One region of the Saccharophagus degradans 2-40 genome, then DNA from elsewhere that is predicted to be linked to it. Evidence: predicted binding sites of a transcription regulator. Region 1 holds the regulator's gene; each other region holds the start of a gene.
What was found. The regulator LexA, encoded in region 1, represses DNA repair genes until DNA is damaged. The targets are predictions, from matches to a motif close to ACTGTNTNTANANACAGT.
Positions count from the first base shown of each region.

Region 2: the regulator LexA is predicted to act here: its motif matches at 3,002-3,019, upstream of recN (DNA repair protein RecN).
Region 3: the regulator LexA is predicted to act here: its motif matches at 2,388-2,405, upstream of uvrD (DNA helicase II).

Region 1 is NC_007912.1:2,275,103-2,281,263, reverse strand. Features, by position in the region: gene SDE_RS09355 (TetR/AcrR family transcriptional regulator) at 1-506, opposite strand, end outside; gene SDE_RS09350 (DUF6763 family protein) at 971-1,288, shown strand; gene lexA (transcriptional repressor LexA) at 1,392-1,997, shown strand; gene SDE_RS09340 (cell division inhibitor SulA) at 2,000-2,419, shown strand; gene SDE_RS09335 (hypothetical protein) at 2,677-2,946, opposite strand; gene SDE_RS09330 (DUF6586 family protein) at 3,083-3,589, opposite strand; gene topA (type I DNA topoisomerase) at 3,684-6,161, opposite strand, start outside.
Region 2 is NC_007912.1:3,461,930-3,468,090, forward strand. Features, by position in the region: gene dnaJ (molecular chaperone DnaJ) at 1-10, opposite strand, end outside; gene dnaK (molecular chaperone DnaK) at 166-2,097, opposite strand; gene grpE (nucleotide exchange factor GrpE) at 2,268-2,852, opposite strand; gene recN (DNA repair protein RecN) at 3,044-4,717, shown strand; gene fur (ferric iron uptake transcriptional regulator) at 5,037-5,444, opposite strand; gene SDE_RS14325 (outer membrane protein assembly factor BamE) at 5,525-5,920, shown strand; gene SDE_RS14330 (RnfH family protein) at 6,017-6,161, opposite strand, start outside.
Region 3 is NC_007912.1:4,762,964-4,769,124, forward strand. Features, by position in the region: gene SDE_RS19655 (TRAP transporter substrate-binding protein) at 1-112, opposite strand, end outside; gene uvrD (DNA helicase II) at 171-2,345, opposite strand; gene SDE_RS21645 (hypothetical protein) at 2,591-2,944, shown strand; gene SDE_RS19670 (TolC family protein) at 3,044-4,291, shown strand; gene SDE_RS19675 (efflux RND transporter periplasmic adaptor subunit) at 4,312-5,418, shown strand; gene SDE_RS19680 (efflux RND transporter permease subunit) at 5,450-6,161, shown strand, end outside.

The DNA of each region.
Region 1 (6,161 bases):
AAAACCGCAGCACCAAGCATAAAATACAAACGCCAATAAAAAGTAACATTCGACATTTCGGGCAAGGAGCCTTTTAACGCGTGGGTAAAACGCGTATAGGTACCGCCAAATTGCTCAATAATACTTAGCCTTAAATGCTCTTGCGATTGGGAATAAGCCAAACCAAGCAGTTTCATAAAGCGCTGCGGTGGCTCGTTAATCTCTTCGGTTACCGCCTTGAAGGCGGCAAACAGATGCCGTAGCAACACATCTGGGTTGGGCGACTGCTGCCCAGCATGCTCATAGTCATCCAGCCTGCGGTCTAGTTCTTTACAAAACGGAGTCATAAACCGAGTAAAAACCGCTTGAATAAGCTCCTTTTTAGACCCGAAATGGTAATTTACCGACGCCAAATTTACGTCTGCCATGCCAGTAATCGTACGCAGGGAAGTCTCCGCGAAGCCTCGTTCGGCAAATAAAATCGTAGCGGCGTTCAAAATACGATCAACCGTCTCGTTTTGCGCCATAAAAACCGCCCTGAATGTTATCGTTTTAATCGGCGCAAACCATACGGTTTAACCTCGGATCATGTCAAGAAAAGCCCTTCAAATTACAGGGTTTATAATCGTTTAGGCGCCTAACGAACATAAACCGGTATTTTTAACTAAATGCCTCCCAGAACCTCTAGCTTTAGATCATTTTTTTATCAGCCCCTACGGTGATATTCCCAGACCGTTACATGGCCGCTACCCCTGCCGCACACCAGCAGCCGTACTTTTTTAAACATAACAATCGCTTAGTAGTAAAAGCTAATAACCCATATGAGATTTGGCACCACCCTATTTTGTTAGCGCGCTTTATACACCGCCATTCACTGTTCGCAAAGTCGCCCGACCGGTGATAACTTTAAAGCAGGATGACAGCACAATCTTACCAAAGTAACTCTATCAAGGAGCACGCACACTAAACGCAATCAAGTCGGAGATCGACAATGGCCTCATACTACCCACCTATAAACAGCTGGTACGAAGACCTCACCAACGCCCAATTGTTCGAAGTCGTCGCTATAGACGAAAAGAGCGGCACCATAGAAGTACAATACCAAGATGGCGATATTGATGAATTTGATATTGAGTCGTGGGGCCAAATGAGAATTATCCAAGCGCAAGCTCCCACCGATGAAGCCGGCGCCTACGGGTTAGACTCTGAAGACTTCTGGTCAGACACCTCCGATTTTGAAAACAACGACTACATGAACCCCATTGAACTAATAGAGCCGGATGGCTTTGTGGGGTTCGACGATATGTAGCCCCCAAAATAGGAATTGCGATTGAGGGTTGCCAAACCGAATTTACTGTATATAATCACAAGTACTGTATATTCATCCAATCGCATTTACCCTAGGGGGAACCATGTACAAATTGACAACGCGTCAACAGGAAGTACTAGACCTAATAAAAAGTCACATAGAAGACACCGGTTACCCACCTACTCGGGCAGAAATAGCCAATCAACTCGGCTTTCGCTCTGCTAATGCGGCCGAAGAACACCTTAAAGCCTTAGCCCGCAAAGGCGCTATTGAAATGGTACCAGGTGCATCGCGCGGTATTCGCTTACCAGAAACCATTCAAGGCATTCCATTAATTGGCCGAGTGGCGGCAGGTAACCCAATTTTGGCAGAGCAGAATATTGAAGATTACTGCGACGTCCCCCCCGACTTTTTCTACCCTCAAGCAAACTACCTTTTAAAAGTACAGGGTATGAGTATGCGCGATGCGGGTATTTTAGATGGCGACTTACTTGCTGTGCACAGCACAACACAAGTAAAGAATGGCGATATTGTGGTAGCCCGTATAGAAGATGAAGTTACGGTTAAACGCTTTAAGCGCGAACGCAACAACGCAACCATCCAATTACTTCCTGAAAACCCAGACTTCAATATTATTGAAGTGGATTTACGGGATGCAAACTTTTCTATTGAAGGCCTAAGCGTAGGCATTATTCGTCGAGAGTTATAATTATGGCCGCACAACTTTCTTTACTCGCAGCTCTACCCGAAACCAAACCAAGTAACGCTGGTATTACCGAGATTATTTTGTCTGAATTTGGCGACGATCAATCGGCAATACTTTTGCCAATGCTTGCGCACTTAACCAACAAGTGTAACGACCGCTGGCTAACTTGGATTGCGCCCACCGGTATTAGTAAAACGCTTTTGCAAGAATACGGCTTTAATCTTTCTAGGTTACGCCTTATTCACCCAAGCAAAACAATAGGTAAAACTGGCGCCCTACTTTGGGATGCCCTGGCTAATGGTTGCAGCCATACAGTAGTGTGCACCGCCCACGATTTAACAGATCAAGACTGCAGGCAATTAGAAAGCGCAGCTATTCAAGGCAATACTCGCGGGCTTTTATTACGCAACAGGCAAGCACAGTAATTCACACTAATTAATGAAACACTGCAGCGCCACACAACACTTTTAAGGCGTAAGGCTTAGCTTAAACTTTACCTTAAAAGAGCAAGCCCAAAGAAAACATATAAGAACTAGCAGCGCATATATTTGAAAATTTAGCTCGTAACCTTGAAGAGAAACTAGTGATTAGCGGCTAATTACACCATGTCATTTATGGCACCACAACTTAGGTGGCATTAACGACATCAATAACGCTAATGATATCTATGATATTAATGACATCAATGAAGAGTAGGCTCACCTTCCAGAATGGCAGTAGCGGCTTCTTCCTCTACGAGCTGAGGGTCGGTTAAATCACCCGCCGCCTGCAAGCCAGCTTCAATCATGGCTTTTGCTACTTCTAATTTTGCTTCGTTTAAAAAATAAAGAGACTCTTCCGAGAACCGGATAGACACAAGCGGCTCTAAGCCAGACTCTTCATCCACCTCATCAGCTCGCTTTAACGCAATTTCGCCGTTTGGCATTTCAACAATTTCATATAACGTAGACATAGAATGTCGGCACAACTCAATTCATGTGTTTGGATGGCTATTCTACCAAAGTAGGCTTTATTTATCTGCCCATTCACGGCTAAATCTCAAATTACCATCGCAAACGCCTAAACAAAGCAAAGCAAGTAACAAAATACTAGTATTCCGATGAAACTTCACGCTGATCACGAATTAACCCTGCACATTGGTCACGTATACCCTGCAATATAGCTAATTCAACATTCAACCAATGCGTTTCGCGCTGCGCGCCCAAAGATACCGCAATGATATTTTCATCCGCAGGAGCCGGAACAGGCTTGGGTTCAAATAAGCTAGGCTCTATTGCAGCAATATGGGCTAACCAAGAAGAATCATCGCGCGCCAAATCGCGCAACTGCTCATACCTAAAGTCTGCCCCTACGCCATCTCCCATTGCCAATAGCTTAGCCAATATAGCGTTTACACTCACAGGCAGCGTTTCATCCTCAACTAAACCAATCTCTTTTGCATACAAGCACAGCCCTGTACACAACTGCATGATACCGGCCTGCTTACACGCGTGCGCGTTAAAACCCGCGCCCAAACTCTCTGCTTGCTGCCACAGAGATTTAGCAAATGCGAGCTGCTGATTTACCATGCTCGCCAGTTTTAATGCTTTACTCATTCACTGCTCCAAACTTTGTTTTGCCCCAATGCAACTATCCCCCAAAGATTGCTCTTTGAGGGATAGTTTTAACACACAATTACAATATTACCGGCTATTCGTCTTTTTTAGCCTTGGCTTTTGCTTTCGGCTTAGCTTTCGTTTTTGTAGCTGCTTTTTTAGCGGGTTTTTTAGGTTTTTGCTCATCGCTAATCACCCATTTACCACCCTCGTAAAACGCTTTCCAGCCTGTGGCCTTACCGTCTACTTCGGTTTGCACATACTGCTCTTTGGTTTTACGGCTGTAGCGAACAATAGTATCCAAGCCGTTATTATCCTGCAGTGGTGCCTTCATCAAAAAGTCGTACTTGGGGTCTATTTCGTCTTTGTGTGGCAACAGCTCTTTTACTAGTGGCGCTCGCGTTTCTCTGTTTTTAGGAAACTGACTCGCAGCCAAGAAAATGCCCGAAGCACCATCGCGCAATACGTAGGTATCGTCTACCTTCTCGCATTTAAGCTCTGGCATTTTTACTGGGTCCATTTTGGGCGGCGCAGCTTCACCGTTACGCAATAGCTTTCTAGTATTGCTGCAGCTTTCGCTTGTGCAGCCAAAGTATTTACCAAATCGACCCGACTTTAACTGCATGTCTTGGCCGCACTTATCGCATTCAATAACCGGGCCTTCGTAACCTTTAATTTTAAAGCTACCGGCCTCTACTTCGTAGCCAGAACAATCTGGGTTATTACCACAAATGTGCAGCTTTCTGGTTTCATCCAGTAAGTAGCTATCCATTGCAGTATTACAAATTTTGCATCGGCGTTTTTGACGCAGCTGCTTGGATTCTGCCTCATCATCTTCGTCAATGTTTACCGCTTCTTCGCCAGCCACCAAGTTCATGGTGTTCTTACAGCGTTCTTTGGGCGGTAAGTTGTAGCCAGAGCAACCCAAAAATACACCAGTGGTACCAGTGCGGATTTGCATGTTGCGGCCGCAATTCGTGCATTCAATATTGGTTTCAACTGGCTCGTTGCGACGCATGCCGGTATCTGCCGCTTTAGCCGCGTCCAACTTCTGCATGAAGTCGTCGTAAAAATTATTTAGCAGCGATAGCCAATCTTTTTTACCTTCGGCCACTACGTCTAGAGACTCTTCCATTTTCGCGGTAAAGCTGTAATCCATTAGGTCGCTAAAGCTTTCCGTTAAGCGCTCGGTAACAATGTCGCCCATTTTATCGGCATAGAACCGACGGTTTTCAACATGTACGTAACCGCGATCTTGAATGGTAGAAATAATGGCCGCGTATGTGGATGGACGACCTATCCCCTGCTTTTCTAACTCTTTTACCAAGCTGGCTTCGGTGTAACGCGCCGTTGGCTTGGTAAAATGCTGACTTGGGTCAAGCTGATGAAGATTAAGAGTTTCACCCACTTTTACGTCGGGTAAAATTTTATCTTCATCTTTTTTAGCAATGGCTGGCATTACCCGTAAAAAGCCATCGAAACGAATAACGCGGCCTCTGGCTCGCAATTCGTAATCTGAGGCTGTCACCACAATGTTCGAGCTGGTGAATTGTGCCGGAGTCATCTGGCACGCAACAAATTGGTTCCAAATTAGCGTATAAAGCCGCTGAGCATCGCGCTCCATGTCTGTCAGGCTATCTGGGCGACGCGTTACATCCGATGGACGTATCGCTTCGTGCGCCTCTTGCGCGCCCTCTTTGCTTGAGTATGAAATGGGGGCTTCGGGTAAATATTTTTCACCAAACGTATCTAGAATAAACCCTCTACAGGTTTCAACCGCTTCTGCACTTAAGTTAGTAGAGTCGGTACGCATGTATGTGATATGCCCAGCTTCGTACAAACGCTGCGCCATCATCATGGTCTTTTTTACACCAAAACTAAGTCTAGTGGATGCAGCCTGCTGTAATGTAGAAGTAATAAAAGGGGCAGTAGGTTTAGATTGTGTGGGTTTGTCTTCGCGGGAGGTAACTTTAAACGCGCTCGCTTTTAAGCGCTCAACAGCCTCCATGGCTTCTTTTTCGTTAACTGGGCGGAAGACATTACCTTGATATTTTTTTACATCGAAGCCAGCGCGCTCACCCTTCGGTGTATCCAACTGCGCGGCTATGTCCCAATATTCTTCTGGAATAAACGCTCGAATTTCTCGCTCGCGCTCGGCAACTAATCGAACAGCAACAGACTGTACTCGGCCGGCCGATAAGCCGCGTGCAATTTTTTCCCACAACAACGGGGAAACCATGTAACCCACAACCCTATCTAAAAAGCGCCGCGCCTGCTGTGCATTCACTCGATTTAGGTCGAGCATGCTGGGTTTTTCAAACGCTTTTTGGATAGCCGTTTTGGTAATTTCGTTAAACACAACTCGGCGGTAGCGATCTGGGTCACCACCAATAGTTTCTTGCAAGTGCCATGCAATGGCCTCTCCCTCGCGATCCAAATCCGTTGCGAGGTAGATGGTGTCGGCTTCTTCAGCCAGTTTTTTTAGTTCTTCTACAACTTTTTCTTTGCCAGGCAGAATCTCGTAACGGGCTTCCCAGTTTTTTTCTGGGTTAATTCCCATACGGTTTATAAG
Region 2 (6,161 bases), 1.2 Mb from region 1:
GTTTAGACATGTTTGTATTGGCTTCGTCGTAAGGCTAAGTGGTACAGCCTGGTGGAATTAATAAATATTAGCTACAAAACATAAACGCGGGCAGGCCCGCGTTTAGTCGTTCGGCCCTATAAGTAAGCGCCTTTTGGCACTTAACAAGGGTTAACAAACAGCAACTTACTTGCCGTCGTCTTCTTTTACTTCTTCAAACTCAGCGTCAACTGCGCCATCGTCTGCTGGCTGATCTGCGGCGGCATCAGCAGCGCCTGCTGCACCTGCACCCGCAGCGCCTTGCTCTGCATACAGTTTTTGAGCAAGAGAGCTAGATGCTTCAGTTAGCTTTTTAGTAGCCGCTTCCATCGCATCTTTATCTTCGCCTTTAGCTGCTTCTTCGGCTTCTGCAATTGCGCTTTCGATTGCAGATTTTTCGTCTGCCGTCGCCTTATCACCCGCCTCTTCAAGCGTTTTCTTGGTTGCATGAATAAGCCCTTCCAGCGTGTTTCTCGCAGTCACAACTTCTTCGAACTTGCGGTCCGCATCGGCGTTAGCTTCTGCGTCCTGCACCATTTTTTCGATTTCATCATCGCTTAAGCCAGAAGAAGCCTTAATAACGATAGATTGCTCTTTACCTGTAGCCTTATCTTTAGCAGACACATTCAAGATACCGTTGGCATCAATATCGAAAGTAACTTCGATTTGTGGCATGCCGCGTGGTGCAGGAGGAATGTCCGCCAAGTCGAAACGACCTAACGATTTATTCTGCGACGCTTGCTTACGCTCACCCTGTACTACGTGAATAGTTACAGCTGTTTGGTTGTCGTCTGCAGTAGAGAATACTTGCGACTTTTTAGTCGGGATAGTCGTATTCTTCTCGATTAATGGCGTTGCTACACCGCCCATGGTTTCGATACCCAAGCTTAATGGGGTTACGTCTAGCAACAATACGTCTTTAACGTCACCAGAAAGTACCGCACCTTGAATAGCTGCACCCATTGCTACTGCTTCATCTGGGTTTACATCTTTACGTGGCTCTTTACCAAAGAACTTGGCAACAGCAGCCTGCACCATTGGCATACGGGTTTGACCACCCACCAAAATTACGTCGTCGATGTCGCTTACAGAAACGCCAGCGTCTTTAATAGCCATTTTTAACGGCTCTAAAGAACGGTTTACAAGCTCTTCAACCAAAGACTCTAACTTAGCGCGCGAAAGCTTCACTACTAAGTGTTTAGGGCCAGTGGCATCGGCAGTAATGTATGGCAAGTTAACTTCTGTTTGCTGGCTAGAAGAAAGCTCGATTTTGGCTTTCTCTGCCGCTTCTTTTAAGCGTTGCAATGCAAGCGGATCGTTGTGTAAATCGATACCGTTTGTTTTCTTAAACTCTTCTGCCAAGTATTCAATTAAGCGCAAATCGAAATCTTCACCACCAAGGAAAGTATCACCGTTAGTAGAAAGTACTTCGAACTGGTGCTCGCCATCTACATCGGCAATTTCGATGATAGAAATATCGAAAGTACCACCACCTAGGTCGTATACAGCAATAGTGCTGTCGCCTTTGGATTTATCCATACCGTAAGCCAGTGCCGCTGCTGTAGGCTCGTTAATAATACGCTTAACGTCTAAACCAGCAATTTTACCGGCGTCTTTAGTTGCTTGACGCTGAGAGTCGTTGAAGTACGCAGGTACCGTAATAACCGCTTCGGTAACGGTTTCGCCCAAGTAATCTTCAGCGGTTTTCTTCATTTTTTTCAATACTTCAGCAGAAATTTGAGGCGGTGCTTTTTTGTCGCCTTTCACTTCTACCCATGCATCGCCATTATCTGCCGCGATAATTTTGTACGGCACCATGGAAATATCTTTTTGTACAACGTCGTCGGTAAACTTACGACCGATCAAACGCTTAACGGCAAACAAGGTGTTTTGCGGGTTAGTAACAGCCTGACGCTTAGCGCTCTGACCTACTAGAATTTCGCCGTCTTCAGTAAATGCAACAATAGAAGGTGTAGTGCGGTCACCTTCAGAGTTCTCAATTACTTTTGCTTTGTTACCTTCTAAGATGGATACACACGAGTTAGTTGTACCCAAATCTATACCAATAATTTTACCCATTTTGTGTCTCCACCTTTTGTATCTGTATCCAGCGCCTGGCGCTGGGCATTTCAATCGTTAACAAGGGTAAGCTCTTTTTGAAACCTACCCGATTAGTAATATTCGCTACTTGCAATATTGGTTCTAGCGAGAATTATTCAAGGGCTAAAACCATTTAAAGTAAGAAATTCTTACGCTTTAGATACCACCACCATAGCTGGGCGCACCAAACGACCGTGCAGGGTGTAGCCACGCTGGAATACATTGATTACGGTGTTGGGTTCTACATCTGGCTGCTCGATCATTGTCATAGCCTGATGCAATTGCGGGTCAAAGGGCTCGCCTTGAGGGTCTATTTGCTCAACCTTATGGCGCTTCAAACCATCTACTAAAGTTTTAAGCGTTAGCTCAACACCTTCTACCACCACACCTAAATCGGCACCTTCAGCTTTAGCTGCGTCGATTGCGCGCTCTAGGTTGTCTGCAACAGGTAAAATGTCGCCAACAAACTTTTCTAAACCAAATTTATGGGCCTTTTCTACATCTTGCTCGGCTCTGCGACGCGCGTTTTGCGCTTCGGCGGCAGCGCGCAAGGCGTTTTCTTTAGTGGTTTGCAACTCTTCATTCAAACGCGCTATTTCGGCTTGTAGTGCCGCAACGTCGTCTGAAGCAGGAGCTTCTGCGCCGGAGTCTGCAGCCTGCTGCGACTCTAGGGTTACCTGATCATCATCAAGCAGTTCCGAATTATCTTGTTGATCTTGTTCGTGATTAGTCACTGTGTTCTCCAAACCTTTAACCAAATAAGCGTTGAAACTGTTGAGCGCAAAAGCCAAAAAAAGGCCACACCCTAACGAACTGCATGGAATATGGGGGCACCCACTCAACATTCAAGAGCAAAAAAGCACTTTACAAGCAATTCAAAACCACTGTATAAATAACCATACCCCTTAACTGTGAGCCAAAAACCATGCTTACCCACCTGCATATCAGTGACTTCACCCTTGTTGATACGCTCGATCTTGAACTGCAACCAGGCCTTACCACCGTTACCGGCGAGACCGGCGCGGGTAAATCTATCACCCTAGACGCCCTTGCCTTGGCCCTTGGCGACCGAGCCGACGCAGATAAAGTGCGCCCCGGCGCTAAAAAAGCCGATATACACGCAAGCTTTTGCTTAAAGGCCCTACCCTTTGCTCGCAAGCAACTCGAAGAGCAAGACCTAGACCAAGGCGACGAATGTATATTGCGACGTGTCGTTACCTCCGAAGGCAGGTCACGCGCCTACATAAATGGCCACACGGTTACTCTGCAGCAGCTGCGCAGCTTTGGCGAAAGCCTTATTGATATTCACAGCCAGCACGAACACCAATCGCTGCTAAAAACCAGCACCCACCGCCGCTTATTGGACGATTTTGGTGGCAATGAAAATTTGGTTAAGCAAATAAAAGCCGCTTTTAACCAATGGCACACAGCCAATCAAACCCTTGAACAGGTGCGCAACAACAGCGAAGAAATTAACGCGCGCTTTCAATTACTGCGCTACCAAGTAGAAGAGCTAGACCAATTAGATTTACAAGAGGGCGAGCTTGAGGCACTCGAAGAAGAACAGAAAACGCTCGCTAACTCAGAAGAAATTCAACAGGGCTGCCAACAAGTTAGCGCACTGTGCAGTGACGATGAACAAGGCTTAAACGCGGCCTTACACCAAGCTATACACATACTAAGTAAACTGCCGGGCAAGTCTAAGCATTTAGAAGAAGCCGAAAGCTTGTTTCGCAGTGCAAGCATCCACGTAGAGGAAGCCCAACGCGAAATAGACCACCACACCGACAGCATAGAAGACGATGCATCGCGCCTGCCTGAAGTAGAAGCGCGCTTGACGGTAATATACGACATAGCCCGCAAACACCGCATACAGCCAGAAGAACTTATTGCACTACACCAGTCACTAGCTGACGAACTTGCCAGCCTGCGCAGCGGTGACGACCAATTAGAAGCGCTTGAGCAAGAAGCCGCCCAAACCAAGGCAGAATTCGATACCTACGCAGCTAAGCTCAGCGAAAAGCGCGCGCAAGCAGCAAAGAAACTAAGCACCCAAGTAAACAAAAAACTTAAGCAGCTAGCAATGGAAAACGCCCTCTTCGATATCTCGCTGCCTGCGGCCACCACCAAACCTAATCGCCACGGCAACGAAGAGGTAGAGTTTCTTATTTCTACACACCCAGGCCAAGCACCCAAAGCACTCAGCAAAATTGCATCCGGCGGTGAGCTTTCACGCATAAGCTTAGCCATACAAGTTGTTACCGCACAAACCTCCACCACCCCCACTATGGTATTCGATGAGGTGGATGTGGGTATTGGCGGCCCCACGGGCGACATAGTTGGCCAGTTGTTGCGAGAATTAGGCGAAAAAGGCCAAGTTATTTGCGTTACTCACCTTGCCCAAGTGGCGAGTAAGGCCCACCAACACTTATATGTGAGCAAATCGGTAAGCAAAAAAGACGTGAAATCTGACGTTAGCTACTTAAGCCAAGAGCAAAAAATTGCCGAGCTTGCACGCATGATGGGTGGCGACACTGCGTCTGCACAATCGCTTGCACACGCTAAAGAGATGTTAGAACAAGCCGTGCCAGCTAGCTAACAAGCAAGTGCTAACCAAACAGAACCATACAAAATAAAAAAGCTTGCAGAGTTACCCCTACAAGCTTTCAGGCTGGTCATAAACCTGATTCTGGTATCTCAGCGAGTAAATTCTTAGGGAGGAAGATCAAAAATGCTCAATTCATGGACGAATTGAGCAAGTTATAGGGACATATTCATACGTTTTTTGAGCTTTCACCCTAAGAATTTGCGGATTTAGAAAGACTAATCTCTTCGCAAAATAATTGAGGGGTTTATCCGTAATCTGAAAGCTTACAGAGTTACCCCTGCAAGCTGTTGCAATAACACGATAATCCGCGTTACTTTTTAGGTTTTACGTAAAGCACCAAGCTGTGGCCGCTAATTTCGTAGCCATGCTCTGCAGCAATTTCTTCTTGCAGCTGTTCAATACGCTCGTTGTGGAACTCAATGACTTTGCCAGATTCAACACACACCATATGATCGTGGTGATCACCTCTATCCAGCTCAAACACCGAATGGCCGCCATCAAAATTATGACGTTCTACCAATCCCGCACTCTCAAATTGGGTTAACACGCGATATACGGTGGCCAAACCAACATCTTCACCAGCTTCCAACAGGGCTTTATACACATCTTCTGCACTTAAATGTCTATCTTGGGAATTTTCCATGATTTGCAGAATCTTAACCCTCGGAAGGGTGACTTTGAGGCCGGCTTTTCTCAACTCTTGATTTTCTATCGCCATTAACGCTCTCCTACAGGGCTTCTCAGGTCACTTAACAAACGGTATTATCCTTGGCTGACTCGGATTCGGAAACCCCTATAATGCAAAAAGTAGTAAAAACGATAGTAATTCTATTCGCAATTGGCTCATTGGTCGCTTGCTCTTCCTTCAGATTCCCCGGTGTATATAAGGTTCGCGTACAGCAGGGCAACTATATTGAGAAGAAAATGGTGGACCAATTAGAAGTAGGCATGACTCGCCGCCAAGTGCAGTACGTAATGGGGTCTCCGCTATTAGAAGATACCTTTAACACCGACCGCTGGGACTACCTATTTATGGTTAAGCGCGGCGGAGAAGTATTGGTAGATAGACGATTTACCGTATATTTCGACGGTGATAGCCTCGCCAAGTGGGAAACAGACATTGAATTCAAAGACGACGAAACACCGCAATCGTCCGCAGAAAAAGAAGAAGTGCCCGACCCCAAAATGAAATAACCCGCTTTTAAGAAGCGTTATTTTCTCATCACACATAAAAAAACCGAGCCATTTTGCTCGGTTTTTTTTATGATTTATACCTGCCCACTTACAACGCTATGCGTCTTTTTCGGCCTTCGCTTTTTCGGCACGCTTGCGGCGAACTTCTTTAGGGTCGGATATTAACGGCCTATATATTTCTACTCGATCACCCGCCTGCATCTCGTACTCTTTCGCTGGTTTTAGCCCTTTTGTACCCAAA
Region 3 (6,161 bases), 2.5 Mb from region 1:
GCGCCTTGCACTTTTGCACTACCAAGGCAGTAGCCAATACTCCAATTATAGCAACCGCCGCAAGCAATGCCGCGGGCAACCAAGCCGGTGAATATCTCGTTTCCATTTCCATTCTCTTTAATTATTTTTTTACTTTTTTGAGTTTGCAATTAGCCACTCAACGTTAGCGATTAAATAGCTTCCAGCTTCGCATACTGTAGCACCAACCATTTGGTGCCTTCGGTACTAAAGTTTACCTGCACTCGCGCGCTGGGACCCTGACCCTCAAACTGCAAGATTACTCCGTCGCCAAATATTGGGTGGTACACACTTTGGCCTAGGCTAAAACCTTCTGTAGAGGTTGTGCCGGTTAACAATGGGGATGTGGAGTAACTACTGGGGCGTGTAACGGTAGTGTTAATACGCACTTCTTCAACAAGCTGCTTAGGAATTTCCCTTACAAAACGCGATATAGCATTAAAATTTTCGTTGCCATACATGCGGCGGCTTTCTGCATAGGTAAGCACCAGCTTTTTCATAGCGCGGGTAATGCCTACATAAGCCAGTCGACGCTCCTCTTCTAAGCCACCGGCATCTTCCATACTCATTTTATGGGGGAAGAGGTTTTCTTCCATGCCCACCAAGAAGACCAGCGGGAATTCCAAACCCTTTGCGCTGTGCAGAGTCATCATTTGCACCGCATCTTCGTACTCATCGGCTTGTTGATCGCCGGCATCTAGCGCAGCGCGATCTAAAAATTCTGCCAGCGGAGATATCTCGTCGTCTTCGGCATTAAATGCGCCGCAGGCCACAACTAATTCGTTCAAGTTTTCTAGTCGCGCCTGACCGCGCTCACCTTTTTCTTTTGCGTGAAAATCTTTTAAGCCAGATTCATTAATAATAATATCCATTTGATCTGGCAAGCGCGCCGCAGCAATACTGGCTTCTAACAGCTTTAACAATTCGTCGAACGCTTTTAATGCATTTGTTGCGCGAGCGGTAAATACACCATTGCGAATAGCGCCCAACATGGCTTCGTACATGCTAAAGCCTTGCTCGCGCGCCATTAGGCGAAGAGTATCCACCGTTTTGCTGCCTATACCGCGCGTTGGCGTGTTAATAACCCGCTCAAAGGCGGCATCGTCTTGGCGGTTTAAAATGAGTCGACCATAGGCCAGGGCATTTTTAATTTCTAGGCGCTCGTAGAATCGCTGACCACCGTATATGCGGTACGCCATGCCTTCGCGAATAAACGCTTCTTCTAGCACCCGCGATTGAGCATTCGAGCGATACAGCACAGCAACGTCTTCGCGAGCGCCGCCATCTTTCACCCATTCAGAAATGCGCTCGACGATATAACGCGCTTCATCTTGCTCATTAAATGCAGAATATAAATCGATAAGCTCGCCATCGGCGCCCGATGTCCACAGTTTTTTACCCAGTCGCTGCGAGTTATTGGTAATAACCGCGTTGGCGGCTTCCAATATGGTGCCCGTAGAACGGTAGTTTTGCTCTAAGCGAATGGTGTTTACGTTTTTAAAATCTACTTCAAACTGCTGAATATTTTCTATTTTGGCACCGCGCCAACCGTAAATAGATTGGTCGTCGTCACCTACCGCCGTAATACAGCCCTCTGGCCCTGCCAGCACCCGCAACCAGGCATACTGTACCGAGTTGGTATCTTGAAATTCGTCCACCAGCAAGGCGCGAAAACGGTTTTGGTAGTGTTTAAGCAACGTGGGATTTTTTAACCACAACTCGTGGGATCGCAATAGCAGCTCGGCGAAATCCACCACACCAGCACGCGCGCAGGCTTCTTCGTAGGCGGCGTATACCTGCTTCATGGTGGCAAGGAACGGGTCGTGCCCCTCTTGAATATATTGCGGCCGAATACCTTCGTCTTTTTGACCGTTAATAAACCACTGGGCTTGCTTGAACGGGAAGCGACTGTCGTCAATTTGCAGCTCTTGATAAACGCGCTTAACTACGCGCAGTTGATCGTCGCTATCCAATATTTGGAAGTTTTGTGGCAAACCGGCTTCTTGCCAGTGGGCCTTTAATAAGCGGTGAGCAATACCGTGGAAGGTACCTACCCACATACTGCGCACGCCACTAGGGCCTAAGCGCTCACCCATAATCTCATCTAGGCGCGAACGCATTTCGCGCGCGGCCTTATTGGTAAAGGTTACCGCCATAATCTGGTGGGGCGAAAGGCCTTCCACCTGAATATGCCAGGCGATACGGTGCACCAGCACTCGCGTTTTACCGCTGCCAGCCCCCGCAAGCACAAGAATATTACCCAGCGGGGCGGATACCGCTTCGCGCTGGGGCTCATTTAAACCGTCAAGTAAGTAAGATACGTCCATGGCCGGCATTGTACCTTATTCGCCCAAGCTGGCGAGAGGAAACATGTATAAATAGACAGCAATTTCAATTAATCCCTACTAATCTCAGCCCAAGATTGGGGCAATACAGCTTAGGCACCCACTTTCCACTCACCGAATAAAGTTAAAATTGCGGCTTTCGGGCTTTATTTAACTTGAAGAGATAGCTAGGATGGGCCACCCAACTTTAGGTTTACGCGCTGGAACAGGCTCCATTTAATACCGTTATGCTAAAACGCCTTACCTACATACTGCTCGCCCTGTTTGCCCTGCAAACAACAATGGCTATGGCAGACGCCCATCAGTGGCACCAGCTAGGTAACGCGCTAGAGGCCGACAAGCACCTTAGTGATAATTCTCTACACACCGTAAACCTTAAAGGCGCCAGCCAAGCTAGCGACTCTGGTACATCGGACTGTCACAACTGCGATCATCACTGCTGCCACGGCGCTCACGGCACGCCCTTTGTTGGTCGCGAGCTAGTATTAGTTATAAGCTCACCCACAATACAAATTCCGCAGCACGCTACTGCCGCCCCCATTAATCGCAGCACCAGCCTTTACCGCCCTCCCATTCTTTAGTTTTCGCACCCCAAAACCGCCTTTTAATTGGCGCGTACGCAATTAGCGCTACAAATAACGCTACAAACTTTTGTTAAAACTAAACTGCAGGATAACTCCATGCACTTAATACGCTATTTATTGGTGTTTGCCGCCACCTTGTGCGCGGTAACTTTTGGCACCGCACACGCTCAAACGCTAACCTTGCCTCAGGCAATAGAAAAAACGCTTAGCCACAACCCGCAGCTGCGCGGCTTTGAATTTAAACATAAGGCGCTAACCGCGCAGCGTAAGCAAGCACAACTAAAACCACAATTTACTTTGGCGCTAGAAGCCGAGAATTTTGCCGGCAGCGGCGAAATTGCCGGTACGGATTCGGCAGAGATTACATTGGCGCTGTCATCGGCAATTGAACTTGGCGACAAGCAAAACGCCCGCATTACCGTTGTCGATGCGCAACAACAATTAGCCTTAGCGCAACAACAAATTGAAACCCTAGACGTACTTGGCAATCTTTCGCGCGATTTTATAAATGCACTGGCACTTCAAGAACAAGTAAGCCTTGCAAACTATTCTGTACAACTCGCACAAACAACTCTCACTAGTGTAACCAAGCGTGCAGAATTGGGCGCTGCACCAGAAGCCGATGTACTGCGTGCAAAAGCGGCGCTTAGCCAAACTAAGCTGCAAGCGCAAACACTGAAAACCGAATTAACAATACGCTTTACTCAACTCGCTAAAAACTGGGGCGAACCTGCAGCTAGCTTTAACAGAGTACAAGGTGAACTCTATACCTTTGCACCCGCGCAAACCTGGCAAAACTTGCTTGCTAGTATTGAGCAAGGCCCCGCAATTGCGCAGCTAACCAGCGAGCAGCGTATTGCCAAGGCCCAGTATCAATTAATAAGTAGCCAAGCGAGTAGTGACATCGAATGGCAGCTAGGCGTTCGGTCTTTTGCATCAACCGGCGACACGGGTTTAGTCGCCGCGGTGAGCATGCCGCTTGGCAGTAGCAAGCGAAATCGTCATTCAATGAATGCCCAGCAAGCCAAACAAGATGAGCTTGTCTATCAACAACAACATCAAAAACTGCAACTGCAGGAAGTGTTATTTAAAGCCTACCACCTGCGCAACAACGCAATTAACGCTGCACATACACTACAACAAAACATACTGCCCAACTTGCAACAGGCGCTGGCGCTTACTCAGCAAGCCTACGAGAGTGGACGCTACAGTTACCGCGATTGGTTAGCCGCACAGCAGGATTTACTTGAAGCAAATCACCAACTCATTCAAACCGCCGCAGATGCACACAATCAACAAACAATGATTGAACAGCTAACTGGGCAAGCGCTGCCAAAGCACTAAATAATTACGGATTAACAACTATGAAAAACTACAACAAGACGTTTTTAATACTTTCTATGCACGCATTGCTCTATACCGGTATTACAAATACTGCCCATGCCGAGCAAGCAGGCCACAACCACCAAACAGAAGACGTAAAACATCATTCTCACCATGAGCACGAACACGAATCGTTAGAGCAATATTATTCGCAACAACATAACGATAAACACGACCACGCCGATACTCACGAGCACGCACACAAGCAAGATTCACATAACGAGCACGATGATCATAAAGATCACGAAGATGAGCATCATCACGACGACGAACACCACCACGATGAAAGCTCTACTATTCCCGCCGCACTAGCAAAACAGGTAGGCATTAAAACCAGCAGCGCAGGGCCTGTAACTTTACACCACCAAACCATCAGCTACGGCACGTTAACAACCGCACCGGAGCAACTTAGCCATGTACGCGCTAGGTTTGCCGGCGTAATTTATTCGGTTAAAGCCAATATTGGCGATTATGTACAACAAGGGGATGTGCTTGCTGAAATAGAATCGAACGAAAGCCTTAAACGTTATGCCATACTCGCCCCCATCAGCGGAACGATTATTCAACGCCACGCGAACGCAGGCGAAATGACAGGTGAACAAGAGCTATTTTCTATTGCACGGTACGACACACTGTGGGCAGAACTAAAAGTATTCCCCGCGCAAAAACAAAAAATTAAAGCAGGGCAAGAAGTGCATATTGTTTTAGCAAACACCACCATTGCAGCCACTATTAACCACTTGGTACCGGCAGGTGATAATAAACCCTATGTATTAGCGCGCGCAGAAGTAAGTAACACCCATGGCGACTTATCGCCCGGCGTGCTAGTAGAAGGCCGCATAACCACAGAAACACACACGGTGAACTTAGCCGTAGCCAATGAAGCCATTCAAACCCTGCCGGACGGCACCGGCGTATTTGTGCAGCAAGGCGATAGTTACACCTTTAAACCTCTACAACTTGGCAAAACCGATGGCCGCTTCACCGAAGTGCTAGCCGGTTTGCACGCAGACGAACATTACGTTTCGCAAAACAGTTTTTTGATAAAAGCCGATATTTTAAAAGCCGGCGCCGAGCACGTTCACTAACCCTATTGCGATAAGTAGAGATGAGCCCATTATGATTGATGCCATTTTACGCCTCGCTATAGAGCGGCGAGTGCTTATATTAAGTTTTATTATTGTAATTGTTAGCGCCGGCTTATGGAGCTACCAAAAATTGCCTATCGATGCCGTACCCGATATAACCAATGTGCAGGTTCAAATAAATACCGAAGCGCTTGGGTACTCCCCAATTGAAACCGAGCAGCGTATTACCTACCCCATAGAAAACGCATTGGCGGGTATACCTAAGCTAACTTATACACGCTCTCTATCGCGCTATGGCCTATCGCAGGTAACCGCTGTATTTGAAGACGGCACAGATATTTATTTTGCACGCAACTTAATTAACCAACGTTTAAGTGCGTTAAGTAATAGCCTACCTGCAAACATAGAGCCTCAGCTAGGACCAATTTCTACCGGCCTCGGCGAAGTATTTATGTACACAGTACAGGCCGAGCCCAACGCCACACTTGCCAACGGTAACCCCATAGACGCAATGGCATTAAGAGAAATTCAAGACTGGATTATTAAACCGCAATTAACACGGGTAAAAGGTGTAGTAGAAGTAAACAGTATTGGTGGTTACAACAAGCAATACCATATTACCCCACAGCCTCAAAAGTTATTGCAATTTGGCATTAGCCTGCAACAACTTGCCACAGCACTAGAAAACAACAACCTAAACACAGGTGCAGGTTACATTGAAACTAACGGCCAACAGCTTTTGG